3 regions of the Fictibacillus sp. 26RED30 genome follow, and region 3 is predicted to be linked to each of the others. Evidence: riboswitches for the same ligand, from Rfam matches in the RefSeq annotation. Region 3 holds a riboswitch; each other region holds the start of a gene.
The links. A riboswitch is a leader RNA that binds a small molecule or an ion and turns the genes downstream of it on or off. The one in region 3 is predicted to bind cobalamin.
Positions count from the first base shown of each region.

Region 1: it holds a riboswitch for cobalamin, as region 3 does, so the genes downstream of both, IHV11_RS18555 (acyl-CoA thioesterase) here and IHV11_RS21460 (DUF4430 domain-containing protein) in region 3, are expected to answer to the same signal.
Region 2: it holds a riboswitch for cobalamin, as region 3 does, so the genes downstream of both, IHV11_RS04385 (ribonucleoside-diphosphate reductase subunit alpha) here and IHV11_RS21460 (DUF4430 domain-containing protein) in region 3, are expected to answer to the same signal.

Region 1 covers NZ_JACZDV010000004.1:95,633-99,923, reverse strand. Annotated here, with positions in the region: gene IHV11_RS18565 (hypothetical protein) at 1-68, shown strand, start outside; gene IHV11_RS18560 (MGDG synthase family glycosyltransferase) at 431-1,558, opposite strand; cobalamin riboswitch at 1,685-1,864, shown strand; gene IHV11_RS18555 (acyl-CoA thioesterase) at 2,025-2,507, shown strand; gene IHV11_RS18550 (YbaN family protein) at 2,538-2,903, shown strand; gene IHV11_RS18545 (peroxiredoxin) at 2,951-3,628, opposite strand; gene IHV11_RS18540 (ferritin-like domain-containing protein) at 3,641-4,291, opposite strand, start outside.
Region 2 covers NZ_JACZDV010000001.1:879,552-883,842, reverse strand. Annotated here, with positions in the region: gene IHV11_RS04390 (ribonucleotide-diphosphate reductase subunit beta) at 1-415, opposite strand, end outside; gene IHV11_RS04385 (ribonucleoside-diphosphate reductase subunit alpha) at 405-2,624, opposite strand; cobalamin riboswitch at 2,762-2,963, opposite strand; gene IHV11_RS04380 (3-hydroxybutyrate dehydrogenase) at 3,021-3,806, opposite strand; gene IHV11_RS04375 (GntP family permease) at 3,838-4,291, opposite strand, start outside.
Region 3 covers NZ_JACZDV010000001.1:1,104,902-1,109,192, forward strand. Annotated here, with positions in the region: gene IHV11_RS05600 (ATP-binding protein) at 1-1,556, shown strand, start outside; cobalamin riboswitch at 1,670-1,853, shown strand; gene IHV11_RS21460 (DUF4430 domain-containing protein) at 2,014-2,415, shown strand; gene IHV11_RS05610 (ECF transporter S component) at 2,408-2,938, shown strand; gene IHV11_RS05615 (hypothetical protein) at 3,038-3,268, opposite strand; gene IHV11_RS05620 (histidinol-phosphatase) at 3,648-4,291, shown strand, end outside.

The DNA of each region.
Region 1 (4,291 bases), on a different contig from region 3:
TATGCAATGATGATTTTTTCTATGCAGACCTTCGGGCAATTGCGGAAGATGGTGCTAAAGAAGATTGAAGTATTTAGAACGGGCAGAATCGCTGATGATAGCGAATCTGCCTGTTTATTTGTTTGGAGTGCGCGTATTAAAGCATGGGTCCGTTGAATGAGTTAACTTTGTTTCGCGATGTTGAGGTAGGGGGTATAGAGCTAGTGTTTACTTGTCGTGATATGTCGACTCGCCGGTTTATGGGTAAAACTCGCCGGAATAAATCAGAAATTTCTAGGATTAATTCTAAAAGCTCTCGAAATAATAGCCGTGATACCAGGCCAGGTATAGAAGGAATCCAGAGTGCCTAAATAGCACCTAGAGGTCGATTATGGTCAATTAAACAAAGCATTCTAAAAATTTATTAGAAGCTGTATCCATCAATAGCTACTTAACGTGTAATTTGAGTTAGCTGTTGTATATCATCAACAGCATAATCAGCAATCAATGCGGAAGATTGAGATTTATGAATGAGTTCTAAACTTTTCTGCATGCTACATAATAAAGTTTCGTTATTAAATAGTCTCTGAACATTCTCCACAATTTCGTCTGCGGTATGAACAACAATTGCAGCACCTTTTTCTTCAAAATACTTAGCATTTTCTCCTTCTTGGCCAGGAACGGGTTTATATAGAATAAGTGGCACTCTTACAGCAGCAGCTTCAGTAATGGAGATGCCACCTGGCTTGGTTACTACGCAATGTGAAATCTTTAAGACTTCATGAAGTTCGTCTACGTAAGCGAATAATCGGAATGAACCTGGATGTTGTTCTGCTAGTGGTGTTAATTTCTCATACAACGTTTTATTCTTGCCACATACTACAATTACTCGCAGAGAAGGATCGTTTAAAAGACGCTGAGCTAGAACCTTAACATTTTTCAGCACACCTTGAGCACCAGCTAGGATCGTCACGACACGATTGCTAGACGTAATACCGTATTTAGCAAACACGTCTTTTTTATCAATGGAATGATAGAATTCTGTACGGATCGGAATTCCGCTGACTGTGATTCTATTTTCAGTCACACTATGATTAATCAGTCCGTTTTTGACTGAATCAGATGCAACAAAATAATGATCAATCGCTGGATTGATCCAAAATGGATGAGCGAAATAATCAGTGATCACGGTATAGATGGGGATGTTAAACCGTGATTTTTTAATAAGAAATGGCGCAGCGTGAAGGGGGAAGGTTGTTATTACAAAACGGGGTTGATGTTCTTTGATCAATTCTAGAAATCTTTTTCTTCCTAAATAACGAGAGAATTGTGTAATTGTATTGGCATTCAATTTGTTTGTTCCATAATAAAACCATTTATAAAAAGAAGAGCCGTGTGAAAAGCTTTTGATAAATATGGATTGCGTAACTTGGGACATGATGGGGTGAGCTTCACCAAATAAATCAGATATGACAGGTTGAAATCCTTTACTCTTCATTTCTTCAGCGAGGACATTAGCGACTTGAACGTGACCGCTGCCATAGTTAGCTGTAAGGATTAATGCTGTTGGACGTATCATTAGAAAACCTCCCCAGTCTTTTGAGATAAGAATAGCAGGAGATTTTAAACCTCATATGAAGAAGATTAAAAGGTTTTGTAAAAAGTAAAAATTGTTAGTGGTACAATAAGATAGATTCAAAATTTCATAAGATCCGATAATTATGGTGTCTGTTGCAGACTTAATAGGGAATCTGGTGTGAGGCCAGGACTGTACCCGCAACTGTAAGTGCTGACGAAATAAGCAAAACCACTGTCTATCTGACGGGAAGGGCTTAGAGTAGGCTGATGCACGAGTCAGGAGACCTGCCATCTTTATAGCGTTGATCTTCTTCGGGAGTTGGGAAGATAGGACGAGGGGTATTTAATAGATCATTCTTTCTGTTATGTATTCTTACGTACCCGTCTTACGTGATGGGTATTTTTCTTTGTTCACTAACTCCCTCAAAATAAGAGGAGCTTTCAAGCTTCAGAAAAGAGGGTATGGTATGGAACAGCAGTTATCAGCAAACATCTCAAGAACGATTCAAACAAAGTTGGTATTGCCCCCTGACACGAATCACATGGGAACGATATTCGGTGGTACCGTTTTATCGTACATTGATGAAATCGCAGCGATTGCCGCCATGAAGCACAGCAAGAAAGTGGTTGTCACCGCATCCATTGATAATGTAAACTTCTTATCGTCGGCTAAAGTGGGAGACATCCTCATATTAGAAGGTGTAGTGATCTCAACGGGAAGAACGTCTATGGAAGTATACGTAAAAGTGGAGTGTCAAAATCTAGAGACGGGGAACAGGACGTTGAACACCACGTCAATCTTAACGATGGTGGCCATCGATCAAAACGGTAAGCCGTTTCCGGTACCGAGTGTCATTCCTGAGACAGAAGAGGAAGAAGCACTCTTTAAAGGTGCTCCACTACGGAAAGAACGGCGTTTGTTATATAAAAATGTAAACGGTATGGTTTAAGTTTAATAGATAAAGGAAGTGAGAATCCCAATGAAAATTAAAAACATCATATTTGTAATGTTGGGGTTCTTTTTCCTAGGTTTAGGCGTTATCGGTATCGTCTTGCCGTTGCTTCCTACCACACCTCTTTTATTATTGGCATCTTATTTCTTCGTAAAAGGTTCAAAAAAGTTTGAAGTGTGGTTTAAAGGAACCGACATCTATAAAAAACATCTAGATGATTTTGTTAGGAATCGTTCGCTCACTAAAAAGAAAAAGATCATGATCAGCCTGTTTTCAGACTCAATGATCTTGATTACTTTTATCCTTACAGACAGTATGATCGCAAGAGTGATCTTGATTCTTGTGGTGATGTATAAGTATTACTATTTTATCGTTAAAATTAAAACGGCATAGAGGATGTGTCGGCATAAAGAGAGCAGCCTAATCGTAGGCTGCTCTCTTTATCTGTCATGAAGTGGCTTTGTACATAACCACCAATCGTAGCATTCAATCTCTCCTGCTTGTGCTTGTTCTGCCCGTTTTTTCGCTTCTTGTACGGTTGTAGGTGCTGGAACGATCAGACGGTCTCCGACTAGTTCGTTTTTCGGCCAGTTTGCAGGTGTTGCTCCTTTATTTCGATCTGCTGTCTGCAACGCCTTCACCGCTCTTAGAATCTCATTGATATTACGACCAACATTTTCGGGATACGTAAGGATAAGACGAATTTTACCTGTCGGATCTACGATATAAACACTTCTGACCGTTCTTGTTCCCATCGTAGGGTGTATCATTCCAAGTCTAGTAGCAATCCTCCCTAGACTATCCGCGATGATCGGAAAAGTAATCTCTACTTTTAAATTCTGCTGTATCCATTCGATCCACTTTAAGTGTGAGTATACTTGTTCTACAGATAATCCGATTAAGTAAGTGTTGAGCTTTCTAAACTCGGGCATGAGCTTTTGAAACGCAACAAACTCCGTTGTGCATACGGGTGTAAAGTCACCCGGATGGCTAAAGAGGACAAACCAATGACCTTGATAGCTTGTTGGGAGGACAAGTTCCCCAAGGGTTGTATGAATCGTCATCTCCGGAAATTGATCGCCAATAAAAGGCTTTGAAAATGTTTGTGTAGATTCCATTCCTCTCTTCTCCTATCTTCCTTGGTTTCCCATCATCTTGCTCTTTTTCAACAGCTGAGACTCTCCTGTTTTTTCCCACTCTTCTACCTGTTCAATAGCTTGTTGAGGTGTGAATCCTTGACCAACAAGAACACCAGATAAAATAAATTCCTGATAGAGATGAGTTAAGTTAATGCCTTCTTCGGTCTCTTTTAATGCTCTTTGTACTAACGGATCAATGTACGAAACCCATTGATCAGCTAAGCTCTCCGTTTGAGGCATTCTGTGTTCTTGATGAAAAGAACGAGGAGCACTTGATGTACTGTTTAACGTGAATAAATAGTTGTACTTTGCGCTGTGCTTTATCTCATCTGTAATGATGTTAAACAGAATGTCTCGATAATACGTATTAGGAAGTCCTTGGCGAATAACGCGATATTTTTCTACGGCAGCAAGTTCCCCAAACAGCGCTTTTACAAGGCCGTCTTTATACGTTTTGGGCTTCTGAAACTCTTCTCCGTTCATTGGTGGAACTTCTTGGCCAGTAAGGTCTTTGTAGATCATTCTGAAAAGCTTGTTATGTCTTTTCTCATCATCTCGAATGGATGCAATGATTAATTTTTGCTCGTTTGTGGGTGCTTCAGAAATTAAGTAATCGTAAAATAATTCATCTTCTCTTTCGCC
Region 2 (4,291 bases), 230 kb from region 3:
GTACTAAAGAGGACAACACATATGAATATGACTGATTATGAACGACTTCTTGAAACGATAGCGTGGCCATGAGTGCAGCAAGACTTGAATCTGTTAAGTAGGCTGCTACTTTGCTTGAATAATCCGTTTGAACACTATCTAAGAATGCCAATAACCCTATGATTTTATTAAATGTATCTTGTTCTTTTTCGCTCAAGCTAACATATTGTTTGCTGTCACTCGACATATTTATTTCAAACGGTGTCCAAAAATTGGCTAACATGTTCTTATATAAAGGATAAGCCCATTTATATCTCACATCGTCCCAGTTTAGAATATTAGAACTCTTACCATTTATGATACCTGTAGATCGATTAGGAGCTTCCACATCATAGATTTTTCTCTCTTTGAGTAGTTCAACCTCTTTAACTTTCACAGCTTTCACATCCTTCTAACTCAATCGATGTAGATCGGGTATAATACGTAGTCTTCAATCCTTTTTTAAAGCTGAGCATATGCAAGTGCAACAGATCCTTTGCCTTTATATTGTGATTGACATAAAGATTAAACGAAATGGACTGATCCACGTGTCTCTGTCTAGCTGCGTTCTGTTCAATACTCCATGTTTGATCGATTAAGAACGCAGATTTATAAAACCAAGTTGTGTCTGCATTCAAGTCAGGAGCGGTTACAGGTATTTTGTAATTCTTTTTTTCTTCAGAATAGAATTTTTTAAATATAGGATCTACACTCGGTGTCGAATTTGCGATGATCGACGTTGATGAATTCGGTGCAACCGCAATGAGGTACCCATTCCTTAAGCCGTGCATATTAACTCGTTTTTTTAGACTATTCCATTCTTCAGAGGAATAGTTACGCTTCGAAAAGTAGTTTCCTGTCTCCCAATCTGAACCTGAAAATGCCGGATATCTTCCCTTTTCTCTCGCAAGCTCACAACTAGCGTTGATTACATGAAAATTAATAATTTCATAAAGGTTATCAGCGTACGAAACGGCTTCTTCACTTTCCCACTTGATTCCCTCTTTTGCTAAAAGGTGGTGCCATCCAAACGTACCTACACCGACCGCACGATATTTCTTATTTGTAAGTTCTGCTTGAGGTACATCTATACGATTTAGATCAATAACGTTATCTAGCATTCGGATTTGAATATCAATGACTCTCTTTAACACTTGATCATTGATTACTTTAGCAAGAGAAAGAGATGACAGATTACAGACGACAAAGTCTCCTGGCGTTTTTCTGATGACAATTTCTCCATCCTCTGCCTCCTCTGAAGTGACAACCGTTGCAGACATGTTTTGCATAATCTCTGTGCACAGATTAGATGCATAGACCATCCCTTTGTGAGAATTCGGATTTAATCGGTTTACAGTATCTCGATAGAACATGAACGGTGTTCCGGTTTCAAGTTGCGACTTCATGATCCGTTTCATGATCTCAATAGCAGGAATGGATTTTTTTGAAAGTCTCTCATCCTCTACACAATCAGCATATTTTTCTCTAAAGCTTCCTGACCCAACCGTTTCATCATAGAAATCTTCTAACGAATAGCCTTTGATTTTTCTTACTTCATGAGGATCGAACAGATACCAATCCTCGCGTTTTTCCACGCGCTCCATGAAAAGATCTGGCAGACACACACCTGTAAAAAGGTCATGCGTTCTCATTCGTTCATCACCATTGTTTAACTTTGCATCTAAAAACTCCAAGATGTCTTTATGCCAAATATCCAGGTAGACTGCAATCGCGCCTTGCCTCTGTCCAAGCTGATCTACAGAAACTGCCGTGTTATTTAACTGCTTCATCCACGGTATTACACCTGATGAGTTTCCTTTGAATCCTTTTATGTCAGAACCTCTTGCTCTAATCTTACCGAGATAGATACCAAGTCCGCCGCCACCTTTCGAAACAGTTGCAGCATCTGTATTAGAATCAAAGATCCCTCTTAAACTATCGTCGATCGTATCAATAAAACAAGAACTAAGCTGCCCATAACTCTTGCCTGCATTCGCTAAAGTCGGGGTGGCAACCGTCATATAAAGGTTCGATAGCGCCCAGTATGCTTCTTCGACTAATTGAAGTCGATTCGTTGGATTCTCGTCTCTCATTAAAAACAACGCGATCAGCATCCAACGTTCTTGTGGCAATTCATAAATTTCGTGATTGAACCCTTTTGCCAAATATCGATCAGCAAGCGTTTTGAGTCCGATGTATGTAAATAACTTATCTCTCGTAGGGTCTATCATGTTTTCAGCATTCTCCAACTCTTTCTTAGAGTACGCAGATAGAATGGTATCATCATAGATATTCAAACTTACTAACTTAGAGATCAAGCCATAAAGGTTCGTATATGGACGTTTTTCTGCTTCAGCACGATTGATCATGACTTCTTCATATAATTGCTTTAAATAGATTTGCGATGCCACAAATGTCCACTGTGGTTCTTCTGCATTTAATCCATTTAAAGCTTCCATGATTAACTGTCTGTAAAGTGAGCTTGATTCTCCTGTTTGAGTTTCCATTTTCTCAGCATTTTTTAGAAAAGTTTCAGCTTGTATGTTCGGAAAATTTTCGACACAACTCCTTAACCACTCCCCGAGTAAAGAGTTTACAGTTGTCATTTTCATATTAAATACACTCCCTAGTCATAATAAAAACCCTCTTCCATCAGGAAGAGGGTGAAAGAATGACGTGTATTTCGACGGACAATCGTCCGCATAAAACAGCCGCTGTTCTTTCTCCCAATCCCCGAGGAAAAGAAAATAGGAGTCTTCAGGCAGGTCTACTGGCTTTTGCTTCTTCCTACTTTGGGCCTTCCCATACAGCAGTCATTGTAAATAACTGATCCGTACAGTGGCTATTCCATTTCGTCCACAATTACAGTTGCGGGGACAGCTTCGGCATTGCACCGAATTCCCTTTTCAGCCGGATATTCCGGCACCTGAATTCTCCATATATAGGTTTGTACTATATACTTTGACACTAAATATAGTGAATGTCAATAAATTATCTATCGTTTATTGTGCGACATATCCTCCGTCGATCACAATCGCTTGCCCTGTAACACCTTTCGCATTCTCACTTGAAAGAAAGAGTGCGTAATCTGCAATTTCCTGAACATCTAACAATCTTTTTTGTGGAACAAGAGGATAGATTACTTCTTCCAAAACTTTTTCTAACTCTACGTTTCTCGTTTTCGCCAGATCTTCTAATTGCCCTCTTACAAGAGGTGTGTCAACATATCCCGGACAAACCGCATTTACCGTTATTCCATGTGATGCACCTTCTAAGGCAGCCACCTTTGTTAAACCAATAACTCCATGCTTCGCACTGTTGTAAGCTGATTTCCCCGCAAAACCTACAAGCCCATTTATGGACGCCATGTTGATGATGCGTCCGAACCGTTGTTTCTTCATGATTGGAAACACATGTTTAGTTGCTATAAATGGAGCGGTAAGCATGACACTGATCAATTGCTGGAATTTCTCAGTCGGGAATTCTTCAAGTGGAGATACATACTGCAATCCTGCATTGTTGATGAGCACATCGATGCGTCCGAATTGTTTCAGTGTTTCGTCCAACGCTTTTGTTATATCTTCCTCCGTGGTCACATTACAGCCAAGTCCGATTGCTTCAAGACCATCTTGAGCCAACAAATGTGCTGATTCCTTTGCTTTCTCATCATTCAAATCACTGATCACGACTTTTGCTCCTTGTTCAGCAAAAGCCTTTGCTAACTGCAAACCGATTCCACTAGCTGCTCCTGTAATAAAAACAACTTTCCCCTCGACAAACGCTCTCATGGAATTATTACTCCTTTTTTAGAATAATGGTTTAAACGATACCAAATCCGTAATACAAACCAATGATTACAAACACGGCTATCGTTTTAATGATCGTCATAGCAAAAATATCGATATACGCCTGTTTGTGAGTTAAACCTGTAACGGCTAACAACGTAATTACAGCACCGTTGTGAGGGAGTGTATCCATTCCACCACTCGCCATAGAAGCAACACGGTGAAGTACTTCTGTATCAATTCCTAGTTTGTCTGCTTGTGCGATATACGTTTCACTCATCGTTGCGAGTGCAATACTCATCCCGCCAGACGCTGATCCTGTAATACCTGCTAACGTCGTAGTCGTAACCGCTTCATTGATCAACGGGTCTTTAATCGTATTCGACATCGCCGAGTTTACTGCAGTAAAGCCAGGAAGTGCTGCGATCACACCACCAAATCCATACTCTGATGCTGTATTTAATGTTGCCAGTAACGCTCCGCCAATG
Region 3 (4,291 bases):
TCATAGACGAAAATCAGGAATCCTTTATGTCTAAGAATTCTTACGATGATGCACCTTATATCCCAGTTTCTGTTTTCAAAGAGAATGATCAGTTATCTACTGTCGCAGAGAGTGAAAAAAAGATCTACGTAAACGGAGATTTTCCCGTTCTGAATAAAAATGATGAGACGATGCAAACGATGATCATCTACGGTGAACCTTATGGATCCGGAGAAAATGCAGGAGCCGTTTACGTCTATCAATCCATCGAGAATGTGGAAAAAACAACGAATCATACAAAGTATCTCATCTTTTTAGCAGCGGGGATCGCGATCATCTTAACTACGATCTTTGCGTTTTTCTTATCTACTCGAATTACGGCACCACTAAGAAGGATGAGAGAAGCAGCCACCTCTGTAGCAAAAGGTGAATTTGATATGAAAGTGCCGATTTTAACGCATGATGAGATCGGCGAACTTGGCATGACGTTTAACCGTATGGGCAGACAGTTAAAAAACAATATCACAGCATTGAATCAAGAAAAAGAACAGTTAACAAGTGTTTTAAGTTCGATGGCTGATGGTGTGATCACCTTTGATAGAAAAATGAACATACTGGTTACGAATCCTCCTGCTGATCGATTCCTACAGGCATTTTATTACGAATCAGGCATGAAGACAGAGGTCAACGGAAACGTTCCTGAGACGGTCAAACAGCTCTTTGGGCAAGTTGTTGCACTTGAGAGTGAACAGATGACAGAGATCGCGATACAAGGCCGCTCGTGGGTCGTCGTTATGACACCACTATATGACCAATCTATGATTCGTGGAGCAGTAGCTGTACTTCGTGATATGACAGAAGAACGACGAATGGACAAGCTTAGAGAAGACTTTGTTGCGAACGTTTCACATGAATTAAAGACGCCGATCGCTATGCTGCAAGGATATAGTGAAGCGATCGTAGATGATATTGCAGAATCTGAAGAAGAGAAGAAAGAGCTAGCAGGAATCATCTTAGACGAATCGAAACGGATGGGAAGACTTGTTAACGAACTTCTCGATCTAGCGAGATTAGAAGCCGGTCATATGAAGCTTCACTACAGCTCTCTTCCGATCATTCCTTTTGCAGAAAGAATCGTCCGGAAGTTCCAAGGTCCTGCTAAAGACCGAGAGATTCAATTAAGTTTAGAATTTAAAGGTAATCACCAAAGTCTTGAAGGTGAAATGGATATCGATCCAGACCGGATTGAGCAAGTCTTAACCAATTTAATCGATAATGCTATTCGTCATACTTCTCAAGGTGGATTTGTTAACCTGACTGTAGAAGTGAGCGATCAGAACGTGAAGTTTTTCGTTAAAGACAATGGAACAGGAATTAAAGAGGAAGATCTGCCATTTGTTTTCGAACGCTTTTATAAAGGTGATAAAGCAAGAACAAGAGGAAAATCAGGTGGAACTGGCCTTGGCCTTGCTATTGCAAGAAACATCGTAGAAGCACATGGTGGTCAGATTAGCGTTCATAGTAAGAATAATGAAGGTACAACATTTTCTTTCGTAATTCCGCGAACGTTGAAATAAATTAGCAATACGTCCCGATTAATCTTGTTTCATAAGGAACAAAAGCAGTTATTAAAAAAGGATTTCACAAATTTCTCCAATATGTTTATAATAGGAATTGTGATTTCATAAAATTTCATACGTGTTAAACAGGTGCAGTCCTTTATTGGACGAGCTTAATAGGGAAAACGGTTAGATTCCGTTGCGGTCCCGCCACTGTAATTGTGAGAATCCTATAGTTTCGCCACTGTGAAAACGGGAAGGCGTTAGGAGACGATGATCAAGAGCCAGGAGACCTGCCTGTTTGTTACATGACATGACCTACGAGGATAGGGGGGTGTTTAACAGTACCGGGGCCGGTTGCTGTTTTCTGCCTGTATACTATTAATCTCCTTCGTAGCCGAAGGGGATTTTTTTAGTTGCGTAAAGTAAGTTGTAGGACCAAACAAAACGTTTTTATAACAGAAAGAGGTCAATCGTGAAAAAATTACTTTTAGTATTAGCAACAATGATGATGATGTTAGTAGGCTGTGGAACGACTGAAACGAAGGAAACGGCTGATCAGCCGAAACAAGAAGAAACGAAGAAAGAACAAGTAACGGTTCAGATCACAAAAGAGAACGGTAAAGAAAAAGTTACGGAAAAGAAAGTCGATATCGCAAAAGATGCGACAATCATGGACGTGATGCAAGATAACTTTAAGATTGAAACACAATACGATGGTGCATTTATCAGCAGTATTGAAGGAGTGGCTGGAAGCGAACAGGACAAAACATCTTGGTTCTTTTCTGTAAACGGTGAAGAAGCGATGAAGGGTGCTAAGGATATTACGTTAAAACCTGGCGATGTCGTAGAATTTGATCTTCACAAATATGAATAAGCTGACAGTCAAACGAATTACGATCATTGCCTTACTTGCTGCTATATTAACAGTAGGCAGAATCACCTTCTCAATGATACCCAATGTTCAGCCGAATACGACGATACTCATTCTTGCTTCATTCGTACTCGGTCCTGTGCAAGGGTTGTTACTTGCTATATTAAGCACGATAACAACAAATCTTTTTCTAGGGCATGGTCTGTGGACGTTCGGTCAGATGTTTGCCTGGGGATTGATAGCCGTTATGAGCGCATATCTAGGCAAATACAGACATAACATACCTTGGCTGTTGCTCCCGATCTATGCAGGATTCTGTGGCTTTTTGTTTGGTTTCATCATGTCTGTTCTCTTTGGTGGAATCATCATGCAGAAATTCTGGCCGTATTACTTGGCGAGCCTCCCATTTGATCTAAATCATGCGATTGGTAACGTGGTGTTCTTCATCGTACTTTACAAACCACTTCTCTATGTGATGGAAAATTATATTAATAAAGATGGAAGTCAAAAAGCTGCCTTTGAATAGGGAGCTTTTTTAGCTCTCTTAAAGTTTAATGTTGAAAAAAACAGAACTTCGTATTATTTGGAAGTTCTGTTTCGTGATATTCTGTATAGAAGCTAACAATTACCCAAAGTTATGATGAAAACACCAAACAATAAGAAGTATACTCACTATTCCCCAAGCTGTGGCACTTACGATCCACCAAATGATGGTTTTAGCTTTTGCTGAAGTTTCCTCGTTTTCCATTTTTCCTGTTATAAACGCGAGCTTACTTTCCATATCTTTTTTCATAGAAGTAAGAACAACAAATCCAATTGTTATAAAACCAATCGTTATCCAGAGTAGTATGTCCATATGCTCTACATCCCTTTTGTAGTTATTTTCTTTATCAAACTTCTTTATTCGAGTTCATTATCCTGCCTCATTAGATAAGAATGATGTTTATAGAGTAGATTTAGTAAGTTCCCAAGCGAAAAATCAACAACGAATTTTAGTTGAGCCTTTTCTTTAAAAACCGGTTCAAAAAGTTGAAAAGCTGAATAGGATGATAAAGTTGATTTACTTTTACCTAGGAGGACAAAATGCGAGACTATCTGAACCGTTTTTTTGCTGTGATTTTTTTGATGATGTGCTTAAGCGTCTTATTTATAGGAGGGAAGTTGGGAGCATAAACACTTGAACGAACAAGGATTTCATGGTACATATGGTAAAACGTTTTAAAAAGGAGATTAATATGCTAACAGATTACCATTCTCATCTCGAAAAAGGGACATTGACGATCGATTATTTAAAACAATTTGTAGACACCGCAAAAGAGAAGGGAATACAAGAGTTTGGGATCTCTGAACACGCTTATCACTTTTATGAAACAAAAAACATCGTATCAAAACCATGGATGGAAGAAAGACGTTATTACAAGATGGACGATTATGTAGATCTGTTTAAGCGTGCAGATCAGTTAGGAATGGACGTCCGCATGTCGATTGAAATGGATTATACGCCGGGACGGCATGCTGAGATGGAGGCATTTATAAAATCCTATCCATTCGATTACGTGGTCGGATCTGTGCATTGGGTCGATGATTTTGGGATAGACCTTGCAGAATACCGAAAAGAATGGGACCGTCGTGATCTTTATGAAACGTATCGTTCGTATTATGATCAAATTGTAACACTTGCAGAATCAAACCTATTTGATATTGTTGGACATATCGATCTAGTCAAGATCTTTAAATATGTTCCGACTGATCAAGAATTTCTTTTAGAACAGTATGAGCGCATTACAGATGCGTTAAAAGACTCAAAAACATGTGTAGAGATCTCATCTGCAGGTCTAAGAAAACCTGTAGGACGAATCTATCCAGAACCTGAACTTCT